DNA from 2 places in the Bradyrhizobium sp. UFLA03-84 genome. Region 2 is predicted to be linked to the other one. Evidence: predicted binding sites of a transcription regulator. Region 2 holds the regulator's gene; the other holds the start of a gene.

Region 1 (7,995 bases), on a different contig from region 2:
ACTGTGATCGGTACGGTCGGCTCCCCCGACAAGGCAGAGCTTGCGCGCAGCCACGGGCTCGATCACGCGATCCAGTATCGCGAGACGGATTTCGTCGCGGAGGTTCGGCGTCTAACCGATGGCGGCGGCGTCGACATCGCCTATGACGGGGTGGGCGGTGAAACGTTGATACGGACGCTCGATGCGATGAAGCCGTTCGGCAGCATCATCAGCGTCGGCCAGGCCAGCGGCTCTTTGCCGGCGATCGCGCTCGGCGAGTTGGGACCCCGTCGGTCATTGTCGCTCGCGCGGCCCAGCTTCTTTGCCTATGCCAGCGATCCAAATTCCTACGCCCGCGCTACGGCCGCCTTGTTTGAGCAACTCGGACGCGGCCTGAAGATCAAGATCGGCGCCGAGCTTCCACTGGGCGACGCTGCCAAAGCGCATCTCCGTCTCGAGCAAGGTGCAACCGTCGGGTCCATTTTGCTCAGGCCGTAACGACCGCCACAGCTCTCGAATTGAATCATCCGACAAGGAAGCCCGGTTCGATCCTGGTGGTGTCGGGAACGCTCCTAGCGCCGCACGATCGAGCCGGCGCGCCCGACGAGCCGCGCCAACTGCCTGAAGCGGCTGCCGACGCGATCGGCGACCAGATCGACCATCCGATGCTCGAACACCAGCATCAGCTTGCGGCCCTGGGTGCGGAAATGGGTCGCCGGCAGCACGCCGGTGCGCGCCGCCGTGATCAGATGCGCGACCCGGAACGCGGCGCCGAGCACGCGCGCACGCTCGTCCATCGCCGGCGTCACCAGCGAGCGGATCTGCGGCGGCGGTTCGTTCTCCTCGCTGAGGCCGGCATAGCGATAGAACACCGAGAGCGCGACGAAGGCGCGGCCCTGATGCGTGATCGAGCCGAAATTGCCGTTCATGATCAGGCTGAGGGTTTCCTCGCCGCGGTGATCGGGATGCACGCGCCAGCCGATGTCGGAGAGCAGGCAGGCGACGTGACGCAGCCTGCGGTCCTCCTCGGTCTCGCGCAGCCTGACGACCCGCACCAGGCGGTCGGTCCAGGCAGTCAGCTCCTTGGCGTGGCGGGCGGAGCGTGACAGCAGCTCGTTGAGGTTCTGCGCGGCGCAGGCGAGGCCGTCCTTGGCGCGCTCGGCCGGCGGCAGCATCTCGTAGAGCAGGCCCTCGCGCACGCCGAAGGTCGAGAACACAATGGTCTTCGGCTGGGCCACGCGGATGATGTATTCGAGCACGAGCGCGGCGTAGGCCAGCAGCGGCCGCCGCGCATCGGCGATCGATTCGATATTGGCCAGCATGTTGGTGGCCGCCAGCCGCCGCAGCCGCTGCGCGAAGTCGAGCGCATCGGCGGCCGGGATCGAATAGCCGTGCATCACCTTGAGCGGGTAGCCGCTCTGGATGATGTGGATGCGCGCCAGCGCACGCCAGGTGCCGCCGACCGCGTAGAAGGTGCGGCCGCGGCCGGTCTTGAGCTGGGCAACGCCGAGCAGCTCGTTCTTGACGATGCGTTCCGCGCGCTTGAGCGATTTGTTCGAGAGGTCCTGCAGCGCGAGGCTGCCGAGCGGCAGCGTCACGCCGCTGCGCACGCGGTTGCCCTTGACGTCGATCAGTTCGAGTGAGCCGCCGCCGAGATCGCCGACGATGCCGTTCGGATTGTGCACGCCCGAGACGACGCCGAGCGCCGACAGCTTCGCTTCACGCGGTCCGGTGAGAATCTCGATCTTGGCGCCACAGATGCGCTCGGCCTTGGCGATGAAGTCCGGACCGTTCTTGGCGTCGCGGCAGGCCGCGGTCGCGATCGCATAGACGCGGCCGACCTGCTGGATCCGGCACAGCGCGCGGAAGCGGCGCAGCGCGGTCAGCGCCTTGTTGACCGCGTCGATTGCGAGCAGGCCGGTGCTCTGCACCTCGCGCCCGAGCCCGCACAGCGCCTTCTCGTTGAAGATCGTGATGAGGCTGCACGCCATCGACTCGTAAACCACGAGACGAACCGAGTTCGAGCCGATATCGATCACAGCGACGCTGGAAGCGCGCTTCCGCGGCCGCTTCACCGGTAGGCCCCCTTAAGACGATGGCTGCTGACGCTCGTTGCGACGCGTGAGACGGCGCGGTGAAGATTCCTTGAGAGACTTACCACGGCCGGACAGACTCGGATTTGTCATAAAATAGTCATGCAGGTTGAAGGGCTCTTCGCCCTTCGCGGCCTTCATACGCGTTGACGATCCGTCGGGCAACAATTGCCAGCTCTGCTCGGTGTCCTTCAGGTTCGCGACCATGATCTGTTCGAGAACCTGCTGATGCACCGTAGGATTTTGCAGCGGACAGAGAACCTCGACGCGGCGGTCGAGGTTGCGCGGCATCATGTCGGCGGACGAGATATACACAGCAGCTTTTGTGCTCGGCAGGCCCTGGCCCATGCCGAAGCAATAGATTCGGCCGTGTTCCAGGAACCGGCCGATCACCGATTTGACGCGGATGTTCTCCGACAATCCCGGGAGGCCGGGCCGCAGGCAGCAGATGCCGCGCACCACGAGTTCGACCGAGACGCCGGCCTGCGAGGCCTCGTACAGCGCGTCGATGATGTCGGGGTCGACCAGCGCATTCATCTTCATCCAGACCGCGCCCGGCCGTCCGTGCTTGACGTGGGCGATCTCGCCATGGATGTGCTCGATGATCCGCTTGCGCAGCGTCAGCGGCGACACCGCCATCTTCTCGATGTCGCTCGGCTCGGCATAGCCGGTGATGTAGTTGAAGACCCGCGCGACGTCGCGACCGATGATCGGATCCGAAGTGAAGTAGGAGAGGTCGGTGTAGATGCGCGCGGTGACCGGATGATAGTTGCCGGTGCCGGTGTGCACATAGGTCGTGAGGTTGCCGCCCTCGCGGCGCACCACCATCGACAGCTTGGCATGCGTCTTCAGTTCGATGAAGCCGTAGACCACCTGCACGCCGGCCCGCTCGAGGTCGCGCGCCCAGCGGATGTTGGCTTCCTCGTCGAAGCGCGCCTTGAGTTCGATCAGCGCGGTCACCGACTTGCCGGCTTCGGCGGCCTCGGCGAGCGCACGCACGATCGGCGAGTTGTTCGAGGTGCGATAGAGGGTCTGCTTGATCGCGACCACGTCGGGATCGCGCGCAGCCTGCTGCAGGAACTGGACGACGACGTCGAAGGATTCGTAGGGGTGGTGGACCACGAGGTCCTTCTGGCGGATGGCAGCGAAGATATCGCCGCCATGGTCGCGCACGCGCTCGGGGTGGCGCGGCACGTAGGGCGGGAATTCGAGGTCGGGGCGATTGAGGCGGGTGAGCTGCGACAGCTCGTTCATCGCCAGCACGCCGTCGACCAGGATCACTTCATCGTCGGCTGCCGACAATGCGTGCTGCACGAAAATGCGCAGCTCTTCGGGCATCGAGGCCTCGATCTCGAGCCGGATCACCGACCCGCGCCGGCGGCGCTTCAGCGCGGTCTCGAACAGGCGCACGAGGTCTTCGGCCTCTTCCTCGATTTCGAGCTCGGAGTCCCTGATGATGCGGAATGCACCCTGGCCCTTGACGGTGTAGCCGGGGAACAGGCGGCCGATGAACAGACCAGTGGCCTGCTCGAGCGTGATCAGCCGCGCCGGAGCTCCTTCCTTTGTGGTGGGAATACGGATGAAGCGGTCGATCTTGCCGGGCATGCGGATCAGCGCGTTCATCGCCTTGCCGTCGGAGATCCGCGACAGCTGCAGCGCGACCGTGAAGCCGAGGTTCGGGATGAACGGGAAGGGATGCGCCGGATCGATCGCCAGCGGGGTCAACAGCGGAAAGATGTTGTGGAGGAAGTGATCCTCGATCCAGGCGCGCTCGGACTTGGTGACGTCGCGCCCATCGACTAGCTGGATGCCGACCTTGGACAGGATGTCACGAAGGTCGCTCCAGATCGCCTGCTGGTCGGAGGCGAGCTGCGACACCGTCTTGTTGATCATGACGAGCTGCTCGGCCGGCAGCAGGCCGTCCGGGCTGCGCTCGGCGATACCCTCGCGGACCTGCGCCTTGATGCCGGCGACGCGCACCATGAAGAATTCGTCGAGATTGTTCGCCGAAATCGACAGGAAGCGGACCCGCTCCAGCACGGGATGGCCTGTGTTGACCGATTCCTCGAGCACCCGGCGGTTGAAGTGCAGCCAGGAGAGCTCCCGGTTGATGAAGCGCTCGGGGCTGCTCGCGATCGCGGGGACGGGCGGGAGCTCCGCCTCTTTCTCTTTGATTTCAGTTGCTTGTGCGGAGTCCATCAAGTGCTGGTCCAATTCGGGGCAGGGGGCCGGAGCGGTCTAGCCGAAGGCCGCAGAGACCATGTGATATTGCGATGACGTTTCGATGACATTGATGTTCCGCCCGCCCGCGCCGTCAAGCCGCAGGTCGGGTCAGGCGTCCCGCAACAGCTCCGCCGCCAGCGCCCGGGTGACCGGCCGGCCGAGCCGCAGCGCCTCGGTATCGAGCAGCTCGACCGCCTGGCGGACGGCGGTATAGGAGCGCTCGATCCGGTTGGTCAGGTAGCTGACCAGCGGTTCGTCCACGCTCATCTGGCGGTCGGCGCAGAATTTGACGATCAGGCCGCGGAACAGCTGGTCGTCGGGCGGCAGCAGCGTCACGATCGGCACCGCGCGAAGCCGCGACCGCAGATCGCGCAGCTCGATCTCGAATGCCGACGGCGGGACGCGCGCCGTGATCAAAACGAAGGCATCGTCCTGGCGCGCCAGATTCATCAGGTGAAACATCGCGCGCTCGTCGAAATCCGACGGCCGCAGATCCTCGATCACCAGCGCGCCGGTCGCAAGCGCCGTCGGCACCGCCTCTGCCGTCAGCGCATGCGCCGCGGTCGAGCGGGCGCCGGCGCTCTCGGCCCAGATCGCGGCGAGGTGGCTTTTGCCTGAGCCGCCGGGCCCGACCAGCAGCATGATTCGGTTCGGCCAGTCGGGCCAGCCGTCGATCAGTGCCAGCGCGGCTTCGTTGGCGGGCCCCTCGAGGAAATCGTCGCGGGTCAGTTTCTCCTCGTGCGGCAGGGCCAAGGCCAATTGACGAGGTTGAACGCTACCGGCCACGCAAGTCTCCAAACCACTTCATTCTAGCATGATCCCTGCGCAAACGCTTCGCGTTTGTCGCGGAAAAACCGGTTTCCACTTTTCCGGATCGTGCCTACCGAGCCTCGATCGTGCTCATGTGCCGCACCCACTCCACGAGATAGAGGGACACCGAACCCAAAGTAAAGATCGTGACCAGGCCCATCAGGATCCAGTCGTAGGGATGCGGCTCGAAGCCGAAGCCGAGCGAGGCCAGCACCAACGCCGCGAAGCCGACCTGCGCCACCGTGTTCAGCTTCGACACCATCAGCGGCTTCATCTCGACCGGCTTGTCGAACAACCATGACACAATCACGGCGGAGACGATCATGATGTCGCGCGACACCACGAGAATTACGATCCAGCGCGGCACTGCGCCCCAGATTCCGAGCGCGACATAGATCGACACCAGCAGCGCCTTGTCGGCGAGCGGGTCGAGCAGGGCGCCGAGCTCGCTCGTCATGTTGAAGCGCTTGGCAAGGAAACCGTCGACCGCGTCCGAGACGCCGGCGATCACGAAGATCGCGAATGCGATCTCCATCTGGCTGGACACGATGGCCCAGACGATCACCGGCACCAGGATGATGCGGCCGAGGGTAATGATGTTCGGAATGCTCAACTTGAATCGCTTCCCGGCTAGAAGCCTGATTTTACTCGATATCCGGCTCTTTTCAGCTGCGGCCTTGTGTTATCTACATAGTATCGCGGCAGCATCGCCGCGAGCCATTGCGCGGGGGCGGAATTCCTCGTAACCAGCCCCTGATCATCTGGAATTGGGCATGACCGAGCGCAAAAACGGGCTCACTTACGCGGATTCGGGCGTCGATATCGACGCCGGCAATCGTCTGGTCGATCTGATCAAGCCGATGGTACGGGCCACCGCACGGCCCGGCGCGGACGCCGAGATCGGCGGATTCGGCGGGCTGTTCGACCTCAAGGCCGCGGGCTTCAAGGATCCTGTCCTGGTGGCCGCGACCGATGGCGTCGGCACCAAGCTGAAGATCGCGATCGAGACCGGCATCCATAGCGGCATCGGCATCGACCTGGTCGCGATGTCGGTCAACGACCTCGTCGTGCAGGGCGCGGAACCGCTGTTCTTCCTCGACTATTTCGCCTGCGGCAAGCTGCACCCGGAGGCCACCGCGCAGATCGTCGCAGGTATCGCCGAGGGCTGCCGCGAATCCGGCTGCGCGCTGATCGGTGGCGAGACCGCCGAGATGCCCGGCCTCTACAAGGATGGCGATTACGACCTCGGCGGCTTCGCGGTCGGCGCGGCCGAGCGCGGCACCCTGCTGCCGACCGGGGACATCGCGGCGGGCGACGCCGTGATCGGGCTTGCGTCCTCGGGCGTGCACTCCAACGGCTATTCGTTGGTGCGCAAGCTCGTCGAGCTGTCCGGCGTGGCCTATGACGCGCCGGCGCCGTTCGCGCCGGTCATGACGCTCGGTGCGGCGCTGCTGACGCCCACGAAGCTTTACGTGAAATCCTGCCTGCGCGCGATCCGCGACACCGGTGCGGTGAAGGGCCTCGCCCACATCACCGGCGGCGGCTTCACCGACAACATTCCGCGCGTGCTGCCGAAGCATCTCGGCGTCGGCATCGACCTGGCGCGGCTGCCGGTGCTGCCGGTGTTCAAATGGCTGGCCGAGCAGGGCGGCATCGCCGAGCTCGAGCTGCTGCGCACCTTCAACTGCGGCATCGGCATGATCGCGATCGTCAAGGCCGATGCGGTCGATGCGGTGACCGAAGCCTTCACCGCCGGCGGCGAGACCGTGACGCTGCTCGGCGAGGTGATCGAGGCCAAGGGTGAGCATCGGGTGGTCTATAACGGTCATCTCGATCTCTCGCGATGAAGCGCCGTACAGCCATCCTGATCTCCGGCCGCGGCTCCAACATGGCCGCGCTGATCGAGGCTGCGAAGGCTGCGGACTTTCCGGCCGAGATCGCGGTCGTGATCTCCAACCGCGCCGACGCGCCCGGGCTGGAGAAGGCTGCCGCGAGTGGCATTCCGACCGTCGTCATCGCAAGCAAGCCGTTCGGCAAGGATCGCGCCGGTTTCGAGGCGGTGCTGCAACAGGCACTCGACGACAACAAGGTCGAGCTGATCTGCCTCGGCGGCTTCATGCGGCTGTTCACCGCCGACTTCGCCCGGCACTGGTACGGCCGGATGCTCAACATCCATCCCTCGCTGCTGCCGTGTTTTCCGGGCCTCGATCCGCACGGCCAGGCGCTGCGTGCAGGGGTCAAGCTGTCCGGCGCGACGGTGCATTTCGTGATCCCGGAGACCGATGCCGGACCGATCGTGATGCAGGGTGCGGTCATGGTGGCTGACGACGACACGCCCGAGACGCTCGCCGCACGCGTGATCACCATCGAGCACCGCATCTATCCGGAGGCGCTGCGGCTTTTGGCGAGCGGCCGGCTCAAGCTCGACGGCGATCGCTGCAGCACGGAAGGCAGCACTACAACCGACGGAACGCTGATCGCGCCGGCGCCCTAGTCTACGCTCGTGCCGCTGGAAAATCCCCCGGGTGATGCGGCCGAGGGAGGCATCAGGATGAATTCCGCCGACAGCCGCGTTCAGTGAACCTTGAGGTTCTCTGCCGACGCCTTGCCGCGGTTCTCCACCAGCTCGTACTCGACGGTCTGGTTCTCGTTGAGTGTGCTGAGGCCTGCGCGTTCGACCGCCGAGATGTGGACGAACACATCCTTGTCGCCGACGGCCGGCTTGATGAACCCGTAACCTTTGGTCGGGTTGAACCATTTGACGGTACCCTTCGGCATCGTCTCTCTCCCAGTCTAGACATAAAAAAGACGCGGCCACGTTTTCCACGTGCCACGCCACAAGCGCGCTTTCCGCTGTCTGTTCAATTCCCGGGTCTTCAGATCCAAAGTC
Region 2 (7,995 bases):
TTTACAACTACGCGACTTCGTTAAAGCACCAGGCCAGAATGCCCTTTTGCGCATGCAGGCGGTTTTCCGCCTCGTCGAACACCACGGACTGCGGCCCGTCGATCACCTCGTCGGTGACCTCCTCGCCGCGATGCGCGGGCAGACAGTGCATGAACAGCGCGTCCGGCTTGGCGAGCGACATCAGCTTGGCGTTGACCTGATAGGGCTGCAGCACGTTGTGGCGGTGCTCGCCCTCCTTGTCGCCCATCGACACCCAGGTGTCGGTGACGACGCAGTCGGCGCCGCGCACCGCGGCTTCCGGGTCGGTGCCGAGCACGATCGGCGCGCCGGTCGCCTTGATCCAGTCGCGCATCGGCTTCTTCGGCGACAGCTCCGGAGGGGTCGCGACATTGAGCTGGAACTTGAAGCGCTCGGCGGCGTGCGCCCATGAGGCCAGCACGTTGTTGTCGTCGCCGGTCCACGCCACGGTCTTGCCCGCGATCGAACCCCGATTTTCCTCATAGGTCATGAGGTCGGCCATCACCTGGCAGGGATGCGAGCGCCGGGTCAGGCCGTTGATGACCGGCACGGTGGCGTGCGCGGCGAGCTCGAGCAGCGCGTCATGGTTGAGGATGCGGATCATGATCGCATCGACATAGCGCGATAGCACGCGCGCGGTGTCGGCGATGGTCTCGCCGCGGCCGAGCTGCATCTCGGCGCCGGTCAGCATGATGGATTCACCGCCGAGCTGGCGCATGCCGACGTCGAACGACACCCTGGTACGGGTCGAGGGACGCTCGAAGATCATCGCCAGCGTCTTGCCCTCGAGCGGCTTCCTGGCCTTCTCATGCGCCTTCAGCTTCGCCTTCATGGCGGCGCCGGCAGACAGCATGTTGCGCAGCTCGCCGAGCGGCAACTCGTTGATGTCGAGGAAGTGACGGACCGGCTTGCTCATCATCCGGCCTTCCTCGGCTGCGCCGCGGACAATGTCGCGCAGGCGCGCTCGAGCGAGGTGATCGACTGGTCGATCTCAGCCTCGGTCACGATCAACGGCGCGAGGAACCGCACCACGTTGTCGCCGGCACCGACGGTGAGCAGCTTCTCGTTGCGCAGCGCGGCGATCAGATCGCCCGACGGCACCACGGCCTTGACGCCGATCAGAAGGCCCTCGCCGCGCACCTCCGACAGCACGCCGGGATAGCGGTCGACCACGGAGGCGAGCTTCTGCTTGAGCAGCAGCGACATCTTCTGCACGTGCTCGAAGAAGCCGGGCTTGAGCATCACATCGAGCACGGCATTGGCGGCGGCGACCGCGAGCGGATTGCCGCCGAAGGTCGAGCCGTGCGAGCCCGGCGCCATGCCGGCCGCAGCCTGCGCGGTCGCCAGCACCGCGCCGATCGGGAAGCCGCCGCCGAGCGCCTTCGCCAGCGACATCACGTCGGGCGTCACACCGGTGCGCTTGTAGGCGAACAGCTCGCCGGTGCGGCCCATGCCGGTCTGCACCTCGTCGAATGCCAGCAGCAGGCCATGCTCGTCGCACAGGGCGCGCAATGCCTTGAAGAACGCCTGCGGCGCGCCGCGCACGCCGCCCTCGCCCTGCACCGGCTCGATCAGGATGCCGGCGGTGTGCGGGCCGATCGCCTTCTTCACCGCCTCGATGTCGCCATGCGGCACCTGGTCGAAGCCGTCCATCGGCGGGCCGAAGCCCTCGAGATATTTCGCCGAGCCGGTCGCAGCCAGCGTGCCGAGCGTACGGCCATGGAAGGCGCCTTCGAAGGTGATGATGCGGTAGCGCTCGGGATGTCCCTTGGAGAAGTGATAGTGGCGGACCAGCTTGATCACGCCCTCCATCGCCTCGGCGCCGGAATTGCAGAAGAACACGAAGTCGGCAAAGCTCTGCTCGCACAGCCGCGCGGCGAGCACCTCGCCGTCCGGGCTCTTGAACAGGTTCGACATGTGCCAGAGTTTGGTCGCCTGTTCCTGCAGCGCCTTGACCAGATGCGGATGCGCGTGCCCGAGCGCGTTCACCGCAACCCCCGAGGTGAAATCGAGATAGCGGTCGCCGTTGGTTGCGATCAGCCAGGCGCCCTCACCGCGCTCGAAGCCGAGATCGACCCTGGCGAAGACGGGGAGCAGATGCGACGAGGCGTTGGTCATGGCGTTCACTGCCGGTTTGAGGCCGACAATTGCCGCGCGCCTTGACGCCAGCGCAGCAACGGCCAGCTTCGGAAAACAAAACGGCCGCCTTTGCGGGCGGCACGTGGCCAACATTCTATGCTGCGGGGGGACCGTGTCAATCGCCAGGAGCCGCCCTTTTGGTGGCCTTTCTGCAATGCGCAGCGAGCGCAATCCGGAGCATTCCGGTGCGGTGGAAAAGCCTCATTACAATGCTTAACTGTGTGGGAACATGTGGACGCGCGGCCGCGGACTCTTGCGCCAGAGTCACGCCATATTGTAGCGTTTGGCCTGTCGGGTACGACATCTCGTGCGGCAGTACTGGACCCTCTAAGTAGCCTTTGTGTCTCGCGTAAACGTTCGGGCGCAACACCGTGCCCGGCGAGGGCTAAGGGATTCTGGCCGCAGGGATATTTGTCCAGATTTGGCTCGCAGCGCCGCTCCAATGACTGGCCGGCGCCATGCGAAAGGAAGAATGCGATGACGGTATTGACCTGGTCCGACGATCGCGTCGAGCAGCTGAAGAAGCTCTGGGAGTCTGGCCTTTCGGCCAGCCAGATCGCAGCGGAACTTGGCAATGTGACGCGAAACGCCGTGATCGGCAAAGTGCATCGGCTCGGCCTCTCCGGCCGCGCCAAGGCACCTTCGACGGCGGCGCCGCGGCAGCGCAAGGCGCGCCCCGCCCAGCACATGATGCGGGTGGCGCGCCCGGTCTCGCGCGGCAACACGGCGCTGGCGCACGCCTTCGAGGTCGAGATGGAGCCCGATCCGATCTCCTACGACAACGTGGTGCCGATGAGCCAGCGGCTGTCGCTGCTCGAGCTCAACGAGGCCACCTGCCACTGGCCGGTCGGCGATCCCTCGAGCCCGGAATTCTTCTTCTGCGGCGGCAAGGCGCTCGCCGGCCTGCCCTATTGCGCCCATCACTCGCGCGTCGCCTACCAGCCCGCCGCCGATCGCCGCCGGCCGTCGGCGAAGCCGCAGATCAAGTAAGCACTCGGGAAACCAGCCTGGACTGCAAAACAAATCCCCGCGCAAGCGGGGATTTTTTTGTGCCGAGTAGCTCTTCATGGAGCCAACAAGGCGAGGTCTACATCACCGGCGTCGTCCCGGCCTAGTGCGCAATTGCGCACTAGGCCGGGACGACGCGTGTTGTGGCTTGAGATTGCCCCGCGGCCGTTACGGCTGCGGCTCGGCCTTTGCGAAGCGGTCGTCGAGCGCATAGCCGGCGCCGCGCACGGTGCGGATCGGGTCCTGCTCACGGCCCGGATTGAGCAGCTTGCGCAGGCGGCCGATGTGCACGTCGACGGTGCGCTCGTCGATGTAGATGTCGCGGCCCCAGACGCTGTCGAGCAGCTGCTCGCGGCTGAACACGCGGCCCGGATGCTCGAGGAAGAACTCAAGCAGGCGATATTCGGTCGGGCCGAGATCGATCGGACGACCCGAGCGCGCCACACGGCGCTTCTCGCGGTCGAGCTCGATGTCACCATAGGTCAGCACGGTCGCAAGCCGTTCCGGGCTCGCGCGGCGCAGCAGGCCCTTCACACGGGCCAGCAGTTCCGGTACCGAGAACGGCTTGACGATGTAGTCGTCGGCGCCGGTGGCCAGCCCGCGCACGCGCTCGCTCTCCTCGCCGCGTGCGGTCAGCATGATGATCGGAAGCTGCTTGGTCTCGGGCCGCGCCCGCAAGCGACGGCACAGCTCGATGCCGGACAGGCCCGGCAGCATCCAATCGAGCACCACGAGGTCAGGAACGCGCTCCTTCAGGCGGGTGTCGGCGTCGTCGCCGCGCCCCACTGTTTCGACATCGTAGCCTTCCGCATCGAGGTTATAGCGCAACAGCGTCGTCAGCGCTTCCTCGTCTTCGACTACCAGAATGCGTGCGCTCATCGGTCTAAGTTCTTTCTGTGTGGTGATCCGTTGCCCTGACGCAAACCGAAACGCCGTCGACTATGTGTTACCCGGCACCGTGGTGGCAAAGTTGGTCATGTCACCCTTCGGGCGCTTGTCGGTGATCTGCTGGCCTTCGATCATGTAGAACACCGTCTCTGCGATGTTGGTGGCGTGATCGCCGATCCGCTCGATGTTCTTGGCGCAGAACATCAGATGGATGCAGAACGAGATGTTGCGCGGATCTTCCATCATGTAGGTGAGCAGTTCGCGGAACAGCGAGGTGCAGATCGCGTCAACCTCCTCGTCACCCTTCCAGACATTCATCGCCGCCGGCAGATCGTGCGCGGCATAGGCGTCGAGCACCGACTTGACCTGCGACAGCACGAGATCGGTCATGTGCTCGAGGCCGCGGATCAGCTTCAGCGGCTGAAAATCGCTTTCCAGCGCCGCGACGCGCTTGCCCATGTTCTTGGCGAGATCGCCGATCCGCTCGAGGTCGGTGGCGACGCGCATCGCGCTGACGATTTCGCGCAGGTCGATCGCCATCGGCTGGCGGCGGGCGATCGTCAGCACAGCGCGCTCTTCGATGACGCGCTGCAAATTGTCGATCTCGATGTCGGCGGCGACCACGCGCTTGCCGAGCGCGACGTCGCGGCGGATCAGCGCGTCGACCGACTCGGTAATCATCCGCTCGACGAGGCCGCCCATCTCGGCGACCAGGCGGGTCAACTCCTGCAGGTCGCTGTCAAATGCCTTGGCGGTATGTTCAGAAGCCATCGCTTGTCTCCCCTCAATCATGATCCCGGGGATCATGATTTCGTGTCCTGAATTTTAGCATGATCCGATCGGAAAACCGGTCTCCACTTTTCCGGATCATGCGCCGGTCAACCGAACCGGCCGGTGATGTAGTCCTGGGTGCGTCGATCGCTCGGCGAAGTGAAGATCTTGTTGGTGTCGTCGAACTCGATCAGCTCGCCGAGATACATGAAGGCGGTCTTGTCGGAGACGCGCGCCGCCTGCTGCATGTTGTGGGTGACGATCGCGATCGTGTAGTCCTCGGAGAGCTCCTGGATCAGCTCCTCGACCTTGGCGGTCGAGATCGGGTCGAGCGCCGAGCAGGGCTCGTCGAACAGGATCACCTCGGGGCGCACCGCGACGGTGCGCGCGATGCACAGGCGCTGCTGCTGCCCGCCGGAGAGCGACAGGCCGGAGGCGTTCAGCTTGTCCTTGACCTCGTTCCACAGCGCACCGCCGCGCAGCGCCTTCTCGACCCGGTCGTCCATCTCGGACTTCGAGATCTTCTCATAAAGGCGGATGCCGAAGGCGATGTTCTCGTAGATCGTCATCGGGAACGGCGTCGGCTTCTGGAACACCATGCCGACCCGCGCGCGCAGCAGATTGAGGTCGAGCTTGGGATCGAGGATGTTGGTCTGGTCCAGCATCAGCTGGCCGGTGGCGCGCTGTCCCGGATAAAGGTCATACATCCGGTTGAAGATGCGCAGCAGGGTCGACTTGCCGCAGCCCGACGGGCCGATGAACGCCGTGACGCGGTTGGTGCCCAGCGTCAGGTTGATGTTCTTCAGCGCGTGGTGCTCGCCGTAATAGAAGTTGAGGTTGCGCACCGTGACTTTCGGCGGCGCTTCCGGAAGCGGAACCTGGGGAACGTGGCCCGCGGCAGTCGTGGAGACGGAAAGCTCGGTCATTTTGCGGCCCTTTCGGCACCAAGGATACGCGCGCCGATATTCAGCGCGAGCACGGTGAATGTGATCAGCAGTGCGCCGCTCCACGCCAGCTCTTTCCAGTAGGCGTAGGGGCTCTGCACGAAGTTGTTGATGGTCACCGGCAGGTTGGCCATCGTCTTGGTCAGATCCAGGCTGAAGAACTGGTTCGACAGCGCGGTGAACAGCAGCGGCGCGGTTTCGCCGGCGACGCGCGCGGTCGCCAGCAGCACGCCGGTGATCAGACCCGACCTGGCCGCACGATAAGCGATCCGCTTGATCACCAGCGAACGCGGCAGGCCGAGCGCAGAGGCCGCCTCGCGCAGCGGATTGGGCACCAGCAGCAGCATGTCCTCGGTGGTGCGCAGCACGACCGGGATCACGATCACGGCGAGCGCAAGCGCGCCGGCGATTGCCGAGAAGCCGCGCATCGGCACCACCACCGCGCCATAGATGAACAGGCCGATGATGATCGATGGCGCGCTGAGCAGAATGTCGTTGATGAAGCGGATCACCGAGGTGAGCCTGTCGTGTCTGCCGTACTCGGCGAGGTAGGTGCCGGCGAACAGGCCGAGCGGCGCGCCGATGCCGACGCCGATCACGGTCATGATGACCGAACCGACGATGGCGTTGAGCAGGCCACCATCGGTGGAGCCCGGCGGCGGCGTGTTCTGGGTGAACAGCTGTACGCTGAGGCCGGCAAGGCCGTTGTAGAGCAGCGTGATCAGGATCAGCGCCAGCCAGGTGACGCCGAACAGCGCCGCGCCGACGCAGAGCGTGCGGATGACGATGTCGCTGCGGCGGCGGGATTTGTAGATCGGGTTCATGGCGTTACTTCCCCGCCTTCTTTTCAAGCCGCATCAGCATCAGCCGCGCGCCGGCGAGCACGAAGAAGGTCAGCACGAACAGCAGGAGGCCGAGCAGGATCAGGCCGGACTGGTGCAGACCGTCGCTCTCGGCGAATTCGCTGGCGATCGCCGCGGAGATCGTGGTGCCCGGCGCGAAGATCGACGACGAGATGCGGAACGAGTTGCCGATGATGAAGGTCACCGCCATCGTCTCGCCGAGGGCGCGGCCGAGCGCCAGCATGACGCCGCCGATCACGCCGACGCGGGTGTAGGGGATCACCACGCTGCGGACGACTTCCCAGGTGGTGCAGCCCATGCCGTAGGCGGCCTCCTTCAGCACGGGCGGCACGGTCTTGAACACGTCGACCGAGATCGCGGTGATGAAGGGCAGCACCATGATGGCGAGGATCAGGGCCGCGTTGAACAGGCTGAGATAGGACGGCGGGCCCGCGAACACCGCGCCCAGCACCGGAACGCCCTCGAAGATCCTGATCATGAAGGGCTGGAACGTGTTGGCCAGGAACGGGCCGAGCACGAAGAAGCCCCACATGCCGTAGATGATCGAGGGGATGCCGGCCAGCAGCTCGATGGCGATGCCGATCGGGCGGCGCAGCACTTGCGGGCACAGCTCGGTAAGGAACACCGCGATGCCGATGCCGACCGGAATGGCGATCAGCATCGCGATGATCGAGGTGATCAGCGTGCCGTAGATCGGACCGAGCGCGCCGAGCACCGGCGGATCGGCGGAGGGCGCCCAGCGCTGCGTCCAGAGGAAGGCGAAGCCGTATTCCTTCATCGCCGGCCAGGCGCCGACGATCAGCGACAGGATGATGCCGCCGAGGATCAACAGAACCGAGATCGCGGAGACGCGGGTGATCCAATAGAAGGTGAGATCACCCAGCTTGAAGGCGCTGAGGGCCTTGGCGCGATCGTAAGGTCCCGCGGCTTCCATCACATCGCTCTGAACAGCCATGTCTGCCACGCCTATCCCCTCTTTTTTATTTGAAACCTGCACAAACCGCCACGCCCCGAAGCGATCTTCACTGACGCATTTGGCCGGGCGTCGTTCCGGCTTGCGCCTCCCGGGGCGCGAACCCCGGGGCCACCCGCGCTTGTTGCCGCGGTGAAGGAGCCCGGGTCTTGACCGCTCAACCTGTGCCGCCCCTGGGAGGCGGCACAGGCCTTCAAAGCGTCGGACTTAGCTCTTGATGTCCGAGGACCAGGTCTTCTCGATCAGCTTGACGACCGAGTCCGGCATCGGGATGTAGTCGAGCTCTTCGGCCGCCTTGTCACCCTTCTCGAAGGCGTACTTGAAGAACTTGAGCGCTTCCTGCGAGGCCGCCTTGTCGGTCGAGTCCTTGTGCATCAGGATGAAGGTCGCC

The links. The regulator PhoB, encoded in region 2, activates phosphate uptake and scavenging genes when phosphate is short. The targets are predictions, from matches to a motif close to TGTCATNNANCTGTCAT.
Region 1: a site for PhoB is predicted at 4,346-4,362, ahead of CK489_RS25815 (RNA degradosome polyphosphate kinase). Genes of this name have one in related genera too.

Annotation. Positions count from the first base shown of each region.
Region 1 is NZ_NSJY01000014.1:905,080-913,074, forward strand. Features, by position in the region: gene CK489_RS25805 (quinone oxidoreductase family protein) at 1-477, shown strand, start outside; gene ppx (exopolyphosphatase) at 552-2,054, opposite strand; gene CK489_RS25815 (RNA degradosome polyphosphate kinase) at 2,067-4,271, opposite strand; gene CK489_RS25820 (P-loop NTPase family protein) at 4,404-5,081, opposite strand; gene CK489_RS25825 (CDP-alcohol phosphatidyltransferase family protein) at 5,176-5,718, opposite strand; gene purM (phosphoribosylformylglycinamidine cyclo-ligase) at 5,879-6,952, shown strand; gene purN (phosphoribosylglycinamide formyltransferase) at 6,949-7,599, shown strand; gene CK489_RS25840 (cold-shock protein) at 7,680-7,883, opposite strand.
Region 2 is NZ_NSJY01000003.1:492,752-500,746, forward strand. Features, by position in the region: gene argF (ornithine carbamoyltransferase) at 8-934, opposite strand; gene CK489_RS02345 (aspartate aminotransferase family protein) at 934-2,136, opposite strand; gene CK489_RS02350 (GcrA family cell cycle regulator) at 2,635-3,147, shown strand; gene phoB (phosphate regulon transcriptional regulator PhoB) at 3,334-4,044, opposite strand; gene phoU (phosphate signaling complex protein PhoU) at 4,105-4,824, opposite strand; gene pstB (phosphate ABC transporter ATP-binding protein PstB) at 4,932-5,750, opposite strand; gene pstA (phosphate ABC transporter permease PstA) at 5,747-6,592, opposite strand; gene pstC (phosphate ABC transporter permease subunit PstC) at 6,597-7,586, opposite strand; gene pstS (phosphate ABC transporter substrate-binding protein PstS) at 7,812-7,995, opposite strand, start outside.